DNA from 3 places in the Bradyrhizobium sp. Ken01 genome. Region 3 is predicted to be linked to each of the others. Evidence: riboswitches for the same ligand, from Rfam matches in the RefSeq annotation. Region 3 holds a riboswitch; each other region holds the start of a gene.
What was found. A riboswitch is a leader RNA that binds a small molecule or an ion and turns the genes downstream of it on or off. The one in region 3 is predicted to bind S-adenosylmethionine.

Region 1: linked by a shared signal. The riboswitch ahead of metX (homoserine O-acetyltransferase MetX) and the one ahead of AC0L3S_RS25675 (O-succinylhomoserine sulfhydrylase) in region 3 are both predicted to bind S-adenosylmethionine.
Region 2: linked by a shared signal. The riboswitch ahead of AC0L3S_RS36230 (hypothetical protein) and the one ahead of AC0L3S_RS25675 (O-succinylhomoserine sulfhydrylase) in region 3 are both predicted to bind S-adenosylmethionine.

Annotation. Positions count from the first base shown of each region.
Region 1 covers NZ_JBVVPC010000034.1:5,206-11,722, reverse strand. Annotated here, with positions in the region: gene AC0L3S_RS27550 (alpha/beta fold hydrolase) at 1-565, shown strand, start outside; gene metW (methionine biosynthesis protein MetW) at 688-1,350, opposite strand; gene metX (homoserine O-acetyltransferase MetX) at 1,363-2,562, opposite strand; SAM riboswitch at 2,654-2,733, opposite strand; gene AC0L3S_RS27535 (chorismate mutase) at 2,937-3,785, shown strand; gene hisC (histidinol-phosphate transaminase) at 3,820-4,917, shown strand; gene AC0L3S_RS27525 (prephenate/arogenate dehydrogenase family protein) at 4,914-5,849, shown strand; gene AC0L3S_RS27520 (hypothetical protein) at 6,075-6,302, opposite strand; gene AC0L3S_RS27515 (GDSL-type esterase/lipase family protein) at 6,493-6,517, opposite strand, start outside.
Region 2 covers NZ_JBVVPC010000068.1:9,536-16,052, reverse strand. Annotated here, with positions in the region: gene AC0L3S_RS36235 (recombinase family protein) at 164-715, opposite strand; gene AC0L3S_RS36230 (hypothetical protein) at 1,428-2,015, opposite strand; SAM-I-IV-variant riboswitch at 2,050-2,148, opposite strand; gene AC0L3S_RS36225 (septal ring lytic transglycosylase RlpA family protein) at 2,700-3,209, shown strand; gene AC0L3S_RS36220 (hypothetical protein) at 3,301-3,678, shown strand; gene AC0L3S_RS36215 (autotransporter family protein) at 4,312-6,517, shown strand, end outside.
Region 3 covers NZ_JBVVPC010000030.1:19,240-25,756, reverse strand. Annotated here, with positions in the region: gene AC0L3S_RS25695 (MATE family efflux transporter) at 1-483, opposite strand, end outside; gene AC0L3S_RS25690 (hypothetical protein) at 806-1,858, opposite strand; gene AC0L3S_RS25685 (PAS domain-containing protein) at 1,982-2,392, opposite strand; gene AC0L3S_RS25680 (2'-deoxycytidine 5'-triphosphate deaminase) at 2,498-3,634, opposite strand; SAM riboswitch at 3,715-3,794, shown strand; gene AC0L3S_RS25675 (O-succinylhomoserine sulfhydrylase) at 3,865-5,061, shown strand; gene AC0L3S_RS25670 (SGNH/GDSL hydrolase family protein) at 5,115-6,107, opposite strand; gene AC0L3S_RS25665 (SGNH/GDSL hydrolase family protein) at 6,120-6,517, opposite strand, start outside.

The DNA.
Region 1 (6,517 bases), on a different contig from region 3:
GTCGCTCCAGATTGGGCTCAACGCGCCCCAACGTGCGTTGTCGATGACGCTCGCCGGCGTCGGCTCAGGCTCGCATATCGAGAACCTGGACGCCTGGCGCCAGCAGTGCCGCGCCAACGCGGAGCAATTCGAGATGCTCGGCTCCGCAGAAGTCGCAAGAGTCACGCGCGAGGCGCCGAGCCGGATTCCCTTCCTGGTGAAGGACCCGCGCGGCCACGCCGACTTCTACGCAGCCCTGGCGCGGCATGACGCCAGGGGATCGGCGCGGACGATGCGCGGTTTCCAGGCCGGCCGGCCCTCGATCTTTACGATGACGGACGCGATCAGAGCGGCCACGACGCCGGCACTCGTCATCTGCGGCGACGAGGACGATCCGTGCGTGGGCGCAAGCCTGTTTCTGAAGAAGCACCTGCCTGCGGCAGGGCTCGCCATGTTTCCGAAGTCCGGCCACGTGCTCAATCTCGAAGAGCCGGCCCTGTTCAACGAAACGGTGGAACGGTTCGTCACGCTGGTGGAAGCGGGAAGATGGCCGGTGCGCGATGCGCGGTCGCTGGCGGCGCATTAGCGCGAAGACGTCACCACACGCTCCGTCGCGTAGCCCGGACGGAGCGCAAGCGTAATCCGGGGCCTTCGCATCCGCGGATAGAATCCCGGATTGCGCTACGCTTCATCCAGGCTACAGGAATCCTACTTCCTGCCGCCCCGCGTCAGCAGAAACACGCCCTGCTCGCCGAACAGATTCCACACCCACCAGGGCATCCGCAGCCGCAGCGGGCGGCCGTAGAGGTCGAGCGCCTCGGCACGTTCCATCTTGACGTCGATCGCGTCGCAGAGCTCGACGAAATCCTTGATGGTGCAGAAATGGATGTTGGCGGTGTCATACCAGCTTGCCGGTAGATTCTCCGTGCGCGGCATGTGGCCTCCGATCAGGAGCTGGAGCCGCATCTTCCAGAATCCGAAATTCGGGAACGACACGATGGCGCGGCGGCCGATGCGTAGCAAATTCTCCAGCACCACTTTCGGCTGCCGCGTCGCCTGCAAGGTCTGCGACAGGATCACGTAGTCAAAGGCGTCATCCGGATAATTCACGAGATCTGTGTCGGCATCGCCCTGCACCACCGCAAGACCCTTGGCGACGCAGCGGTTGACACCCTCGCGCGACAGCTCGATGCCGCGGCCGTCGATGCCGCGGGTTTCCAGCAGTTGGAGCAGGTCGCCCTCGCCACAGCCGACGTCGAGCACCTTCGAACCCGGCTTGACCATCTCGGCCACCAGCACATGGTCGGCGCGAAAATCACCGGGCTGCCCGGTCGCAAGGCCGCCCAGCGGCAACGCTTCCTGTACAGACATGACTAGCCGTCCTTAAGCATTATTGGCGGTGAGCCCGCGCGCCTTGCCAGCCGATTGCAGGAAGGCACGGGCGATGTCGAAGAATTCGGGCACGTCGAGCAGGAATGCGTCGTGACCGCGATCGGTCTCGATCTCGGCGAACGACACCCGCGCGCTCGACGCATTCAGCGCGTGCACCAGCGCGCGCGATTCCGAGGTCGGGAACAGCCAGTCGCTGGTGAAGGAGACGACGCAGAACCGGGTCTGGATTCCCGCGAACGCCTTCGCCAGCACGCCGCCATGGTCGCCGGCGATGTCGAAATAGTCCATCGCGCGGGTCAGATAGAGATAGGAGTTGGCGTCGAAGCGCTCGACAAAGGACGAGCCCTGGTAGCGCAGGTACGACTCGACCTGGAAGTCGGCGTCGAACGAGAAGGTCGGCAGCTCGCGGTCCTGCATGCGCCGACCGAATTTGCGATGCAGCGCGGCGTCGGAGAGATAGGTGATGTGCCCGGCCATGCGGGCGACGGCGAGGCCGCGATGCGGATGGGTGCCGTGATCAACGTAGCGTCCGCCATGCCATTCCGGATCGGCCATCACCGCCTGCCGGCCGAGTTCGTGGAAGGCGATATTCTGCGCCGAATGGCGCGTGCTGCATGCGGTCGGCAGCGCAGAGAAGACGCGATGCGGATAGGCTGCGGTCCATTGCAGCACCTGCATGCCGCCCATCGAGCCTCCGACGACGCAGAGCAGCGTATCGATGCCGAGGCGGTCGAGCAGCATGGCCTGGGCTCGCACCATGTCGGGGATGGTGATGATCGGAAAATCCAGGCCCCACACTTTGCCGGTCGCCGGATTGGTCGATGCGGGGCCGGTCGAGCCCATGCAGCCGCCGATCACGTTCGAGCAGATGATGAAATACTTGTTGGTGTCGAGCGGGCGGCCGGGCCCCACCATAATTTCCCACCAGCCCGGCTTGCCGGTCAGCGGGTGCACATTGGCGACGTGCTGATCGAGCGTCAGCGCATGGCAGATCAGGATGGCGTTGGAGCGCTCGGCGTTGAGCTCGCCATAGGTCTGGTATGCGATCTGGAACGGGGTGAGATCGACGCCGCAATCAAGCGGCAGCGGCTGGTCGGCACCGAAGCGCGCGACCTGGGAGCTCGGATGATCGACCTCGTGCGAGCGCTCATCGGCGCTGATCGCGGGACTGGGAATTGACTTGATGCCCATCTCTGACCACTGACTCGTTTGCGATCGGGGTCCGACCGCGACTGACATCAGGCCATGAAAAACCCGGCCTGAACGATAGGTTCGGCCGGGATCGAAAGGGTCCCCGGCCTGTTTAGCGAGTTTTTTAACGTGGCTGCAAGCCGGCCGGCTCAAATGACCACGGAACAGGTAAAAACTACCGTCTTGGACGGTTTTCGTCAAGTCGCGGCCCGGATCAGCCAAATTCGCCTGTCGCGCCACGGGCGGAAGTGGCCCGATTTCCCTTTGCATTTCTCTTTGCTTTCGCAGCCCCGACTGCCTAATCAGGATATCCATCACAGCGGTGACAGCTCGACTGATCCGCATTGAACGCCTCGCAACAGCACCTCACAGACATGTCCCAACGTCCGCCCGCGCCACCATCGCTCCAGGAATTGCGCAAGGAGATCGACGCGATCGACGAGGGCATGCATCGCCTGCTGATGCAGCGCGGCGACATCATCGACCGCCTGATCCAGGTGAAGCAGACCCAGGAGGTCGGCTCGGCGTTCCGCCCGGCACGTGAGGCCTCCATGATGCGCGACCTCGTGCAGCGCCATCGCGGGATCCTGCCGCTCGACACCGTCGAGAGCATCTGGCGCGTCATCATCGCGACGTTCACTTATGTCCAGGCGCCGTTCTCGGTCCACGCCGACATCTCGGCGAGCGAGCCGGCCATGCGCGATTCCGCGCGATTCCATTTCGGCTTCACGGTGCCTTACGTCGCGCATTTCAGCGCGCAGGCGGCGGTCGAGGCGGTGGCGAAGTCCAAGGGCGACCTTGCGCTGGTCTCGGCGACCTCGAGCCGCACGCCATGGTGGCTGGAGCTGGAGGCAGAAGGCGCGCCAAAGATCATCGCGCGGCTGCCCTTCGTCGAGCGCGCCGACCATCCGGCGGCGTTGCCCGTGTTCGCGGTCTCGCGTGTCGCGGACAGTGCGCTGGTGACGGAGGTCGAGACCTTCAGCGTGCGCGTATCAGGGTGGAACGCCGAGGTCGCGCGCGCCCTGTCACCGCTCGCCGAGATCGTGGCGGTGCCCGATACCGCCTTCGACGGCGCCGCGCTGCTGGTCTCGGTCACCGCGACGAGCAGCCTCGACAAAATCAAAGCTGCCCTGATCGAAGCGGGGGCCTCGGTGCGCTCCACGGCCCTCGTCGGCAGCCACGCAACGCGCTATACGGTGCCCCCGACCGGGTCGAAATCGTAAGTCGCGAACCGCTTAAGCCACTCCGGAGTTGAAGATGTCCCGCCCCGTGCCGAATCCCGGCATTCTCGATATTGCGCCCTACACGCCCGGCAAGACCCCGGTGGCAGAGCCCGGCCGCAAGGTGTTCAAGCTCTCGGCCAACGAGACCCCGTTCGGGCCCTCGCCGAAGGCGATCGAGGCGTTCAAGCAGGTGGCGGATCATCTGGAAGACTATCCGGAAGGAACCTCGCGCGTGCTGCGCGAAGCGATCGGGCGCACCTTCGGGCTCGATCCCAACCGCATCATCTGCGGCGCCGGCTCGGACGAGATCCTCAATCTGCTCGCCCACACCTATCTCAGCCACGGTGACGAGGCGATCTCGACCACGCACGGCTTTCTGGTCTATCCGATCGCGACCATGGCGGTCGGTGCGAAGAATGTCATCGCGGCCGAGAAGAACCTCACCTGCGATGTCGATGCCATCCTCAAGGCAGTGACGCCGAAGACAAAGCTGGTCTGGCTCGCCAACCCCAACAATCCGACCGGCACCTATCTGCCGTTCGACGAGGTCAAGCGCCTGCGCGCCGGCCTGCCCTCGCACGTGCTGCTGGTGCTGGACGCGGCCTATTGCGACTACGTCTCCCGCAACGACTATGAGATGGGAATCGAGCTGGTGGCGACCACCGAGAACACGGTGGTGACGCACACGTTCTCCAAGATCCATGGTCTCGCGGCGCTGCGCATCGGCTGGATGTTCGGCCCCGAGCACATCATCGACGCGGTCAACCGCATCCGGGGTCCCTTCAACGTATCGACGCCGGCCATGTACGCGGCCGTTGCCGCGATCGAGGACGCCGCGCATCAGGCCATGTCGAAGCAATTCACCGAGACCTGGCGCAACTGGCTCGCCGACGAGATCGGCAAGCTCGGATTGAAAGTGACGCCGAGCGTCGCCAATTTCGTGCTGATCCACTTCCCGACCGACAAGGGCAAGACCTCTGACGACGCCGATGCCTTCCTCACCAAGCGGGGCCTCGTGCTGCGCGGGCTGAAGAACTACGGCCTGCCGCATTCGCTGCGCATGACCATCGGCACCGAGGAGGCCAACCGCCTCGTCGTCGAGGGCTTGCGCGACTTCATGGCCGGACGATGAGCGCGACCCCGCACTTCCAGCGCGTCGCGCTGATCGGCTTCGGCCTGATTGGCGGCTCGATCGCGCGCGCTGCGAAGCTCCAGGGCCTGGCTTCCGAGATCGTCACCACCGCACGCTCGGAGAAGACGCGCGCACGCGTGATGGAGCTCGGCATCGTCGATCGGGTCGTCGCAACCAATGCGGAAGCCGTGCAGGACGCCGATCTCGTCATCCTCTGCATTCCCGTCGGCGCCTGCGGGCCGGTGGCGCAGGAAATCGCCCCCCATCTCAAGCCCGGCGCGATCATCTCCGACGTCGGCTCGGTCAAAGGCGCCATCGTCAGGGATATGGCGCCGCATCTGCCGAAGGGCATCCATTTCGTGCCGGCGCATCCCGTCGCAGGCACCGAGCACTCGGGTCCGGACTCCGGCTTCGCCGAGCTCTTCATCAACCGTTGGTGCATCCTCACCCCGCCGGAGGGCGTTGATGCGGCTGCCACCGATCGCCTGCGCGCGTTCTGGGCGGCGATGGGTGCCAAGGTCGAAATCATGACGCCGGATCATCATGATCTCGTGCTCGCGATCACCAGCCATCTTCCGCATCTGATCGCCTACACCATCGTCGGCACCGCCGACGAACTGGCGCAGGTGACGGAGTCCGAGGTCATCAAGTTTTCCGCCGGCGGCTTTCGCGACTTCACGCGCATCGCGGCGTCCGATCCGACGATGTGGCGCGACGTCTTCCTCGCCAACAAGGAAGCCGTGCTGGAGATGCTCGGCACTTTCACCGAGGATCTGGCAAAGCTCACCCGCGCGATCCGACGCGGCGACGGCGAGGCGCTGTTCGACCACTTCACCCGCACCCGCGCCATCCGCCGCGGCATCGTCGAAATCGGCCAGGACTCGGCCGCGCCCGACTTCGGCCGGCCGCATGCGGCGCTGAAAAAGCCGTAACACTGAAGTAGCCCGGATGGAGCGCAAGCGTAATCCGGGACCTCCGTCGCTTGAGGCAAGATCCCCGGATTGCGCTTCGCTCCATCCAGGCTACGAGCCTGCATGGCTCCGTGACTAGAACGGATAATAGCGGATCTGCGTCATGACGACGTTGTCGTCCGTCTTCGGCGTACCACCGACGCCATGACCGCGCCCAGCTCGCGACGGGCAAGTGGTGGATGGCGGCTATTTGCCCTTGCTCGCGCGCATCACCGTTGGGCGCGGTGATTTCGGCGAGGGGACGAATGCCATCGTCTCCCGCGTCGTGGGATTCGAGATGTTGCGATCACCATTCGGATACATCGAGGCGTATGCGGCCGGCTCCTGCGACTGCCATTGCCATTGCGCGAACGCGGGCGTCGCAAGCGCGGTCGAGATGGCGATGGCGGCAACGAACAGCCTGGACTTGGTCATGGTATCTCTCCTGCCTGGGCGACCGCCTCAACGTGCGGCCGACATGGGGAGAGAGCGGAGTTTGCGGCTCCGCATTCCCGGCGCGCAATCACGATCCGGCGAAGCGGCCGTGAGTTCAGCTCGTAACCCGCATGGAGGAAGTTACGACAGCTGAGGGCGATGAAGGCAGAGAGGTGACTCTGAATTCATCTTACTGCTTCGCGCTGCGACCAAAC
Region 2 (6,517 bases), on a different contig from region 3:
GACTAATCGCCTCGGGGTTTGATCACGGCCGGAATGGATCGCCGCGACTCCACGCGGGCCGCTGATGCGCTCTTGGTGGCTTTGAGTCCCCAAGACCAGTGAAGAAACAGGCTGCTCCTCGACCGTCCCAGGGGCGCGGAGAGGCTGTCACTCGAAGAGACGCTTATTGGAGGGCCCGCCAGATTGTAGTTTCGCCGCACTCATACTCGCGGGCCAACTCCGCCATCGTTTCGCCGGCAGCGTACCGCTCAGCCAGTCGTCGGCGCTGACTGTGATCAAGAGCAGTCGGCCGCCCGAACTTCGTGCCCTTACGCCGGGCCCGCTGAATACCTTCTTCACACCGCTTGCGGATCAGGCTGCGCTCGAATTCGGCGATGCCGCCCATGATCGTCATGACCAACCGACCCACATCGGTCGTTGTGTCGCACCAATTCTCGCCGAGCGAAACAAACCCGCAGCCTACCTCCTGGAGCTCATGAAAAATGTTTTGCAGATCGCGGCTCGATCGCGCCAGGCGATCCAGCTTGGTAACAGTTACCACGTCTCCGGGATTGAGGCTCTTCATCAGCTTGGCGAATTCTGGCCGCCCGCTTGTAGACTTGCCTGATGCCTTCTCACTGAAGATCTTCTCGCATCCGGCAGTTTTCAGCGCCTCAGTTTGAGCAGCGTGATCCTGTGTGTTCGAACTGACCCGTGCATATCCGATCTTCATCATGTCCCCCATTTTGAAAGAGAGACTTTTGGAATCTAAAAAGCGCGATAACGCAAGGGCAATTTCGATCTTCCAGAAAGTAGAGTTTTTGAAAGTTGGAGGCAGATCGTCTGCCGTAGCCTAGCAAGGCAACTGCGCTCATCGCCTGAGCAACGGCCCCCGTGGTGATGACGAGCCTAGCTTGCGGAGCAGTTTGTGATGCGGCTGCGCGCCATGGCTGATCTTGGCGCCGGCGGCCTGATCGGGGCGCTCCAGCATCGGGTTTCTGAGCCACCCCCTGGCACCCCCCGATCGTCGCGGGGCCGGCGGTCGCAACCCGCCGCGGCAAAATTTTCTCACTTCGAACCTTGCTGATGGTCTTGCTCCAGCGTTTAACCCGACTCGCGGTCTGGCTGGCCACATCGACATCGCCAGAACTTTGTGCGCTGAGTCCGCGCAAGCCCCTCTGCGCTTCACTTCATCCGTGGTGCGAACGGTGTCAGTCAGATGCCCGGTACCGCCAACGAGATCCTGAAGCGAAGGCAGGGGGGCTGGAGGAGAAACTCGAATCGGCCGCGCCGACTTGTGGATGCTGAGTTTGCCGTAGCCCCGCCGGCCATGTCCAAAGACGAGAGTGGAAGAGGTGAGTCAAAGTGACTCACCGAAAATCCTCTCGAACCAACAGCCCTGCTATTGTAGGCAAGCAGCGCTTCAACGCTGTTTTCCCCTCGCGGTGCTAGCATTCCCATCTTTCGACTTTGATTGGCAGTCGCAGGTCGATCAGCCGCGCTTGCAGTAGAGAAAGCGCAAGCAGGTCGCTTGGATGTACATGAAGCGAGTAGTCGAACTGATTGCCGCCACCTTCCACAAAATCAAGATGCGGGCCGTCACCTCTCCGGTCGAGGTCAGGACCAAGATCGATCCCTTTAAGGAGACGATAGGCTCTCGCAGAGGGACCGGACACGCGGTCATAGTGCAGTTCCCACCAGGCGCCGTCCATTTGCTGGTCTAGGTGGCTTGGGTCGAAGCTCATCTGTTCGAGCCGTTCTTTGATCTCACCAGCCGTGTAGTCCTTTGCGTCCAGGCTGTTCAGAAACACCCGCCAGGTCGGAGGCTCAGGGGCAATGACTTCAGGCTCGGCATCGAGAAACAATTGCGGTTCGTTCAAACCATCGGGCCAATCCCAGTAAAGCGTGTGTACAGTGCGCGACGGGACAAACAGCAACGGTGCCTCCTTCCGCCGTATGAATGCCCGCGCGTCACCGACGAACGCCATCGTCAGCAAGCCGCCCGTTCCGATCAGAAATCCACGTCGTGAAAACATAGGGCCCTCCGAGGTCTCATGCGCATCTGGAGGACTGGCGACCTATTGTTGCCCCTGCGGGCCACATCGTCGTACCACCGTTGCCGGTCAAGGCTGGTTGGCGGGACCATCAGGTCCTCTCAGGATGCAAGCACGGACATATCGCACCGGTACCCGCTGTCAACGGCTTTAGGGCGGTCTCGAGGTCGAACCCGCCCCATGGCACCCCGATCAAGCTGGGCTGTGGACGCACAACTCCCGCCGAAGTTTTCGAGTTCTAGCTTGCCTTCCGTCGTTAGGCTCTGCGCTGGCACCGCGAAGGCCCCGTCAGATCTCCTGGTCGCCTCGGTCTTCATCAGAAGCGTCTGAGCTAACTTGGCGCGAGCCGCCCGCGCGTTGTTCTCGCTCCCCGCGGAAGCGCAGGCGATGCCTGACGGGGCTCCTGAAGCTTGGTTGGGTTGTTTTTGTGCGGCTGACCGAGGGAAGAAAGCTGGCCTGCTAACCACGCTCGGCAGTCGCTCCATCCACTTTGCACTCCATTTTGCCCCATTTCCGGCACCTTTGCCGATCAACAGAGTTAGAAGCTGCCTATGGGCAGGCTGGCCGTTTGTTCTCCCGCCGCCGAACCCTCCGTAGGACCTCTGATTGGACTTAGCGGTGGTGCGACGCTGTCGCAGCGCCTCTTTCATACCCGAGGGATCCAGCATGAAACGCATGGTAGTGACCGGCATCGTCCTTCTCTCGCTCTCTTCCGTGGCTGAGGCGCATCGTCTCTCCGGGAGCGCGACTTACTATGGCGGCAGTGACCGCCTGTGCGGCCGCCGAACAGCCTCCGGGGGCGTACTCAACTGCGCTGCAATGACAGCCGCTCACAGGACGCTGCCTTTCGGCACCGTCCTGATGGTTCAGAGCGGTGGTCGGTCGGTCCAAGTCACGGTGACCGACCGCGGTCCATTCACCGGCGCGTTCCTTGATCTATCGCCTGCGGCCGCGAGTGCGCTCGGCTGCCGCTGCACCCATCGCAGCGTGACCGCGACCATTGTGCAAATGGGATCCGGTGGGACTTTGGTCGCGAGTCGTGGTCGCCAACGTCCCGTCGCTGCGGTGGCCATACCGGGGGTCTTCCAACCGATGCAGGACGGCGTGGGTCCGTTGGGCACGTTCGGGTCGTCGATGGCGATGGCTCCTGCGCTCCGTCATCACCGTCGCCACTAGTACAGGAGGCAGCCCGTTCGCATTGCGGCGAGTTGCCAAATGCTCGACGGCACAGCCATAGTCAACAAATCGCATATCGAGGAGCCCCGTGATGCGGTTGTCCAGTTTGGCTATTGTCGCGCTTGTCGTGGGTGCCTCCAACCCAACTTATGTTTCTATCGCGATGGCAGCTCCAGAATGTTCAAGATCGATGGAGCTGGCGGATTGGGGAGAGAATTCGACCGGTGACATTAACGTTGCGTCTGGGGAAAGTTGCACTTTCCCGATCACGTTGCGCGGCGCAACGACTAGCTCGGAAATCTCGCAAAAGCCAGCACACGGCAAGCTCAAGAAGGTCAACGTTGCGATTTACGAATACAAGACAAAGGCCCGATACAAGGGAAGTGACACCTTTGCCATCAAGGCAACGGGTAAGGGGCCGAAGACTTCTGGCACATCGGTGATCACGGTGCACGCTACGATTAAGTAGCGGGTCGAGCAGTTGAGCGACGCCTTTTAATGCAGATCGCGCGGTGGGCCGCCGGCCGTACGAGGCCGCACCAGTCTCGCGGCTGTTGACGGCGTCCGCCGTGGGGCCGTCCGCGATTGCGAAGACGGAGAAGATCGGCCGAACATCAGTTTATCGCGCACTTGCAGAGTGAGCCGCTCTCACGTGCAATCCGCAAAGCTTCTATCCGGTACGCGAGGCGCTTGCTGGGCCTCCAGAGCTTCACGCGTCCAGCAACAAGATCAGGCCGAGCAGTTTTCGGGTCGAGGGGGGCAGGGGGAGAGAAAGAAGCTTGCTGTCTGTTCGGTCTGTATTGCTGTCCATTGCGTGGCTCGGGAGCATCATCAAGCTGCCAAAACCAAACCCGGACGGCCCTCGTCATAATTGAGGCAATACCTTGTACGACTGTGGTTCCGGTGATTTGCAGTCGTTTAGTTTCGCGCTCTCTGTCAGATCGCCAGGAGCTGTTGGGTGCGCTCAGTCCTTCGACGCCAGCGATTGGATAACCGCCGAACTGATGCGTCGACCTGCAGCCCTGCGGGCACCACCCCGGCATTCCATACGTCGGTCTGGAGACGTATATACGCGACAGTGCAGCCGATACCGATCCGAGCCGTGATCGCGCTCGCGACGCTCGTTCTGCTTGCGTCCGGCGCCGTGGTTGAGAGGGCGACCGCCCAAGCCTGTAGCGTCGCAGGATCCACCGTCACGCTCACCAGCGGATCTTGTACCATTGCTCCCGATACCGTTCTCAACGGCTCGCCTGCGGTTCACGCGCTCACCAGCGCCAACATCACCACCAGCAACGTCAACATCAATCCTTTCAACGGCGGAAGCACCGGTGGTTTGGCCGAGACCAACGGCACGATCACCTTCAGTTCCGGGTCCAGCATCAATGGCAACTGGGCCATCGCTGCGTCTGCGCAAAGCGGCGGTCAGATCATTTTCCGAACAGGAGCGGCCATTAACCCGCCCTTCGGCGGCGGAGGCACTGCACTCCTTGCCAATGGAGCGAACAGCCAAATCAGCGCGACGGGTCTCTCCGTAAGTCTCAACGGCGCAGGGGGCAACGTAGCCGCGAGGGCGACCAATGGCGGCACCATCAACCTGATAAGCGGTAATTCAATCGATTACGCAGCTGGGGGTGGAGGCAATACCGGTCTTTGGGCAACCGGCGCCGGCAGCCAGATCTTATTGATGGGTACGACCTTATCGATGCCGGGTGGTGGCGGTGGCGACATCGGCGCGAAGGCGGAAACAGGTAGCAAAGTGAGTTTGACCGGCGGCAGTGTCACCGTCAGTGGAAACGGCGGGGGAGAGACGGGACTTCTGGCGACTGGCACTGGGAGTACGATTACAGCAAACAACGTAGTCGTCAGCGTTAGTGGAGGCGGCGGTAACGCCGGGGTGAGTTCAGCGAACGGCGCCGGCATCATGACGACCGGCGGTTCGGTATCTGACGTCAACGGCGCAGGCGGCCGGCTTCAGAACGGCGGCAGCGTGACGATGGCCGGCACTAACGTGACGGCTTCGGGCAATGGCGGCATCGGCTTTCTTTTCAACAACGGCGGCGCCGCCAACACGTTGCAGTACAGCAATGCGACGATTATGGCGAGCGAGGCTTCCTTCCTGGTGCAGGGCGCCACTGCCAACATCAATCTCAGCAACACGATCGCGACTGCGAACAACAACACCCTGCTCGACACGAACTCGTCCGGCAACACGACGTTCAACGCTCAAGGGGCGACCTTGCAAGGAATGATCTCGACGCAGGGCGGGAGTATGAGCACGGTAAATCTCACGCAAAATACCATCTGGACGATGACCGGGACTTCGACGGCAACAACCGTCATCAACGACAACAGTCAGATCACCTACACCGCGCCGACCGGGAATCCCACGCAACTGTCGAGCTACAAGACGCTAACCGCGGGCAACTACGTGGGCGCGAACGGCACAATCGGGCTCAACACGTTTCTCGGCCCCGACGGCTCGCCTTCGGACAGGCTCATCATCAACGGCGGCAGCGCGACCGGCAATTCCGTCTTGCACATCACCAATGCGGGTGGCCCCGGCGCAGAGACGGTGGCGAATGGCATCGCGGTGGTGCAGGTAATCAACAACGGCACAACGGTACCCGGTGCCTTCGTGCTCGCCGGCGAGGTGCGCGGCGGCGCCTTCGACTATTTTCTTTTCCGTGGAGGCCTCGCGGGCAGCAGTCCCAACGACTGGTTTCTCCGCTCGACCTTTGTCGTCCACCCGGAACCGATCGAGCCGCCATCAGTGCCGCTCGTGCCACTCGGACCGGCACTACCAACCAATCCGCCCCCTGGGACGCTGCCCCCGGGTATCTACCCAATCATCGGGCCGGAGATCGCGACCTATGGTGTGGTCCAGCCGATCGCCCGGCAGTTGGGGATGACGACGCTTGGCACCCTGCATGAACGCATCGGCGATACGTTGCTCGACGCAAATGCGGGCGCGCCATGCCCCGCCGGCGGTCTGGTACCAGCGCGAGCGCCGACCGATTGCGCGAGCGCCGGCTGGGGGCGGGTCCTCGGTCAGCAGATCGACAGCCATTACAGGGCGTTCGCTGATCCGCGCACCTCCGGCCAGGTGCTGGGCTTTCAGACCGGCCTCGATCTGTGGCGGGGCGAATGGATACCGGGCCATCGCGATGCCGGAGGCATTTATGTCGGATATGCCAATGCCAATGTCGATGTGAGCGGCCTCGTCACGAACGAAGCAGCGACCGGCTACATGCTCCGTCACACCGGCGGTCTCAATCTCAATGCATGGTCAGGCGGCGCTTACTGGACGC
Region 3 (6,517 bases):
GAAAAACACCTGGGTGTAGGCGATCGCATGCGTCAGCACGTCGCCGCGGCCGCCGAGCATCTCAAGCACCTTGGGTCCGAAGATCAGCATGCCCAGCATGAAGACCAGGCCGAAGCTGATGCCGATCAGCAGCGCATGTGCGGCGAGCGTCCCGGCACGCTCGCGATCGCCGGCGCCGAGTGCGCGCGCGATGGCGGAGGCCACCGCGCCGCCCATCGCACCGCCCGACATGGTCATGGTCAGGATCACTGTCGGAAACACCAGCGCCATCGCGGCCAGCGCTTCCACACCAAGACGTCCGATATAGGAGGTCTCCGCAATCACCGTGCAAGTGCCGGCGGAGAGCGCGACCACGTTGGGCCAAGCCAGCCCGAGCAGCGTGCGCAGGATCGGCCCGTCCATCAGCGCGCTCCTCACGGGGCGTGGTGGCGGCGGCAGCGGACGCTCTTGTTCATCGACCGGGATTTCGGCGATGTCGGACATGTCCTCTCCCGGGCGCGAGCACCAGTTGCGGCGCGGCAATGACTGGGTGTGCCAATGAATTTATTCGCGCAGAAGGCGCGAGGTTCAGCTTGTTAGCACGGCAATTGCCGATTCCTCCTGCGCCTGATGCAGGCGTGCCCTGCGGCAGCGCATTTCAGCCCGTGGAATTGCGACTCTCAGTCTCCGTGGGGCCATCCTTCGAGACGCCCGCTTCGCGGGCTCCTCAGGATGAGGTCTTGTTTCGCGGTGACATGTCGGACCCTCATGGTGAGGAGCCCTCGAAGCGGGCGTCTCGAACCACGAGGCCAACGCCCGCGCGGCATTACCCAATCGTCCAGAGCAATGGCGGACGGCCGCCATGCGTCGGGGACAGGTGCACGCCGATGTGCCGCCCGCATCCGGCCGCGAGCCCTTCGAACAACCCCGCCAGCACCTTGGCGCAAGCGGGGTGATTATCGGCGACGTCGTCCATCAACCTCCAACTCTTCTGACGGATTTCGAACGTGCCTTCGGATTGCGTCGTCTCACCCACATCGTCCTGCGCGACCAACAGTGCGTTGAGGAACGTCGCGAATTCGCTCGCGCCGCCGCGGCCCATCGACAGTGCTGCAGCGACCTCATCGAAATATTGCATCCCGATCAGCTTGCCGGTGAGATGCAGGAGATAGCCGGCATCCTCCGGACCGAACAGCTGCACCATCACTGGCGCTGCCGTGCGCACATATTCCATGGCGTAGTTGCGATAGGCTTTTTCCAGTCGCGGTCTTGGCCAGCTTGCGACCGGCAACGCCGGAGCCGCGGCTGCATCGAACAGCGGCGCTTCGAGGTGCCGCGCGAACACGAGGCGCTGGTCGAGTTCGAGCGGCTGGTCATATTGATAATAGTAGCCTTCGAGCCCATCCTGGCCGTCGACGCTCTGCTTGGTGCAGACGAACCCCAATCTGGTATCGCCGAGCGCCACGCCGTTGTTGGCGTGCCAGCCGCGCAGCATCGCGCGCGAGACTTCGCCCGGCACGCCGCAGATCGCAGTGCCTTTCCAGATCCAGCGCGGCGGGGGATAGCGGATCCAGGCTTTGCGATCGCTCTCATACATGTATTCGACGTGCACGCCGCCGATCCAGTTCGAGAGATAGTGATATTGCGCGGCCGCCACGGCGGGAGGCAGATGGCTCAGCCCGAGCTTCTCCAGCCCCGGCAGGAAGCGTTCCTGCTGCTGGCGGCGGAACACGCGAAAGACGAACTCCGCAGCATCTGCCGTGCCGCGACGCGTGACCACGGTGAGGATCAGGCCGGTGAAATAGGCGTGATAGAGATCGGCAACCGCGCGCCAGCGTTTCCATAGAGCTTCCTGCGTGGAGTCTGATGCGGCGGTCATGTTCGCTCCCGATCGTTGTTTTGATCGAGTGTGTCACTGCAGCCGGTGACGGACAAGCTGAGCCGCACGCAGGGCGCCCTGCACGCCGGCTCGCCAATTCCGCATCACGAATTTTGCGCAGGCTTAATTTTGCACAGCTTTGGCGGCACGCTCGCGCTCGACGCGCTCGGTGACGTCGCGTGCCATCGCCACCGATCCCTGCACAACTCCAGCGGCGTCTCGCACCAGCGCGAAGGTCATCTCGATGTAGAGCTTGCGTCCGTCCTTGTGCAGCGCGCGGGTCAGTGTCGGCTTGCCCGCAAGCTTCATCGCGCCGCTGGCAAGCGCGGCCTCGAAACCCTTCCAGTGCGCGGCGCGCAGATGTTCGGGAATGATCAGGTCGAGATTCTGGCCCAGCGCTTCGTCCGCGGAGAAGCCGAACAGTGCGGACGATGCGCGATTCCAGCGCATGATCGTGCCGGAGCGATCCGAATAGATCAGCGCATCGGCGACGTCGTCGAGGATGTTTGCGTCGAGTTCGGATGAATTGGTCATGTCAGCACCTTGTAGCCCGGATGGAGCGCAGCGTAATCCGGGATCGCGCCACAAGTGAGACTTTCCCGGATGACGCTTGCGCTCCATCCGGGCTACGGATGATGGCTAAACCCGGAAATGCTTGCTCAGCTTCAGGCCCTGGGCCTGGTAATTCGAGCCGATGCGCTGGCCGTACATGGCGTCGGGGCGGGCCAGCATCTTCTCGTAGACGAGGCGGCCGACGATCTGGCCGTGTTCGAGGATGAACGGCACCTCGCGCGAGCGCACTTCGAGCACGGCGCGCGACCCCAGCCCGCCGGCGCCGGCATAGCCGAAGCCGGGATCGAAGAATCCGGCATAATGCACACGGAACTCGCCGACCAGCGGATCGAACGGCACCATCTCCGCGGCGTAATCGGGCGGCACCTGCACCGCCTCTTTCGACGCGAGGATATAGAACTCGCCGGGATCGAGGATCAGGCTGCCGTCGGGACGGGCCGAGATCGGCTCCCAGAAGTCCTCGACGGAATAGCCGGCGCGGCGATCGACGTCGATCACGCCGGTGTGGCGCTTGGCGCGATAGCCGACGAAGCCGCCGCTCTTCTCGCCGGAGAGATCAACAGAGACGGCGACGCCGCCGGTGAGATCGGCATCGTCGACATCGACGAGACGCTCGGTCGCATGCAGCGCCTCGAGGTCGTCGATGTTGAGGATGGCATCGCCGGTGCGGAAGCGCACCTGGCTCAGGCGCGAGCCCTCGCTGACCAGCACCGGGAACGTCTTCGGGCTGATCTCGGCATAGAGCGGCCCATGATAGCCGGCACCGATCATGTCGAAGCGGCGGGTGCCGTCGGCGATCACGCGGGTGAAAACGTCGAGCCGGCCGGTCGAGCTTTTCGGGTTGGCGGCCGCGACGATCTCCGGCGGCAGCGCGAGGCTTTCGAGCAGCGGCACGATGTAGACGCAGTTGGTCTCCAGCACTGCGCCGTCGGCGAGGCTGAACTCGTGCAGCTTCAACTCGTCGATGCGCTCGGCGACGGTGGCACCGGGACCGGGCAGGAAGCTGGCGCGAACGCGATAGGCGATGTCGCCGAGGCGGAGGTCGAGGCTCGCCGGCTGGATCTGGCTTTCGACGAAGTCGTAAGCGGGCAGGATGAGACCGCCCTCCGCCATCGCCGCGATCATGCGGTCGGGCAGGATACCATTGGCGTCGGCGGCAACCGTGAACGTCAACCGGGGGTCCTCATCAGGGATCAAACACATCCCGACATGCGGGAAATATGAGCGTTTTACGGCTATCCGATGGACGTCTTGACGGAAAGGGCATTGCGGAATATGAGCATGACTTATCCCGTGGTGATTTGAGCCGGCCGGCTTGCAGCCACGTTAAATAAGTCGCTAAACAGGCCGGGGACCTCTGTGATCCCGGCCCGTGGAAATATTCCAGGCCGGTTTTTTTGTGACCATTTTCGATGGTCACTTCAGGAGGTCCTATGTCGAAGTCCCCGGCGCCCACCGCGTCCTACCGTCCCGAAACCCGCCTGGTCCATTCCGGCACCCTGCGCTCGCAATATGGCGAGACGTCGGAGTCGCTGTTCCTGACCCAAGGCTACGTCTACAACAGCGCCGAGGAGTGCGAGGCGCGGTTCAAGGGCGAGGACCCCGGCTTCATCTATTCACGCTACTCCAACCCGACCATCGCGATGTTCGAGCGCCGCATGATCGAGCTCGAGGGCGCCGAAGCGGCACGTTCCGCCGCGACCGGCATGGCCGCGGTGACGACCGCGATCCTGGCGCCGCTGAAGGCCGGCGATCACGTCGTGGCCTCGCGCGCGCTGTTCGGCTCGTGTCTCTACGTCGTGCAGGATTTGCTGCCGCGCTACGGCATCGAGACCACGCTGGTCGACGGCCTCGATCTCGACCAGTGGCAGCGCGCCATGAAGCCGAACACCAAGACGTTTTTCCTGGAGAGCCCGACCAATCCGACGCTGGATGTACTCGACATTCCCGGCATCGCCGAGATCGCGCACAGTGGCGGCGCGCGGCTCGTCGTGGACAACGTGTTCGCCACTCCGATCTGGCAGAGCCCGCTCGCGCTCGGCGCCGACGTCGTCGTCTATTCCGCGACCAAGCACATCGACGGCCAGGGCCGCTGTCTCGGCGGCATCATCCTGTCCTCGGAAGCGTTCATCGCCGAGCACATCCACAATTTCATGCGCCAGACCGGCCCGTCGATCTCGCCGTTCAACGCCTGGGTCCTGCTCAAGGGCCTGGAGACGCTCGCCGTGCGCGTGCGCGCGCAGACCGAAACGGCGGCGCGCATTGCGGACGTTCTGGCGAGCCACCCGAAGATTTCGCGGCTGGTGTTTCCCGGCCGCGCCGATCATCCGCAGGCAGCATTGGTGAAGAAGCAGATGCGCGGCGGCTCGACGCTGGTCGGCCTCGAGGTCAAAGGCGGCAAGCAGGCGGCGTTCCGCGTGCTCAACGAGCTCAAGCTCGCCAAGATCTCGAACAATCTCGGCGACGCCAAGAGCCTCGTCACGCATCCGGCCACCACGACGCATCAGCGTTTGAAGCCGGAGGACCGCGCCGCGCTCGGCATCAGCGAGGGCTTCATCCGCTTCTCTGCAGGCCTCGAGCACGCGGACGATCTGATCGAGGATCTGACCGCGGCGCTGGAGAAGGCGTGAGTTATTGTCGTCCCGGCCTAGTGCGCAATTGCGCACTAGGCCGGGACGACAGGTCACATCGGCCGATAGGTCCGCACGTCCGCGGGCACGTTGACGCCGAGTTTGATCTGGCCGACGGAACGGATGATGTCGTCGCCGAGGAGCTGGGCGAAGCAGGCATAGCCCCAATCGTTCATGTGCAGTCCGTCGGCGATCACGAAACTCTCGACCGGAAGCGATTGCTTCTCGTGCCAATCGCGCATCACCTCGAAGCGCGGGAAGATGCCGACGTGACGGAGCTCGGCGACCTTGCCGAGCAGCTTCACCATCTTGCCGGCGCTGTCCGCGCGCTGGTTGACGGCGGGCGAATATTGCGGATCGACCAGCACGACGTCGGTGCCGCCGGCAGCCTGGATGCGGCTGATGCCGTCCTCGACCAGTTTGGCGGTATCGCCGGGATCGAGATTGCGTAGCACGGCATTGGTGCCGACCTGCCAGATCACCAGATCCGGATGCACGTCAATCACCTCTTTCTGGAGGCGCTTCATCATCTCGGGCGCGTCCTCGCCGCCGACGCCGGCATTGACGACGGTGATGTCGGCGGTCGGATAGTGCCGGTGCAGCTGCGCAGCAAGGCGATTGGGATAGTTGAACTCCGGCGAGCTCGCGCCGAATCCCGCGGTCGAGGACGAGCCGAAGGCGACGATGACGACGGGCTGGCCGGCGACGAGCTTGCCCGCGACATGCGGCAGCGAGCCCATCGCCTTCGAGCCGCCCTTCGGCGACAGGCAGGGCACGCGGCTGAAGACGTCGCCGGCGGATTTCGCAACCTGCTTCACCTTGTCGATGGCGCGCGCCGTGATGCCGCGCTGATCGGGGGACGTCGCGGCGATGGTGGTCTGGGACGGTGAAGCGAGAGCCGGATCAGCCGACTGCTGCGGGGCCGGCGTTGCCTGTGCGGCCTGCGTCTGCGCGTACGACTGCGAGGCCGGACTCAGCACCAGCAGCAGCGCTGCTGCGGGCACAGCCAGCCATGCCGTCAGGCAAAAAGGGCGGAGAGAACTCATTAACGCTAGACCTCAATTTTGCTGCTGGGCCGGCTCCAGATGCGCAGCGTCGATCACGAACTGTGCCAACGCCCGGCCGAGGCAATCATGGACCTGTTTCGCCAGCTCAGGCCCGCGCGACGGGCTGAACAGGTCGAACTGCCCCTGATCATTCCACTGCCGCATGATCGCGAACCGATCGAACAGCGGAATATCGTGCTCCTGCGCCACCACCCGCATATTGTCGAGGTATGGCGGCACCGAGATCATGGTTTCGGTACGCGGACTGTACTGCAAGTTCATCAAGACGACGTCAGCCCCTGCCTTTTGCAACGCAACAACCCCTTCGGTCACCGCGCCACGAAAATCATCGGGATCGATGGCTCGGATAGCATCGACGGTCCCGGTCTGCCAGATGACCAAAGTAGGCG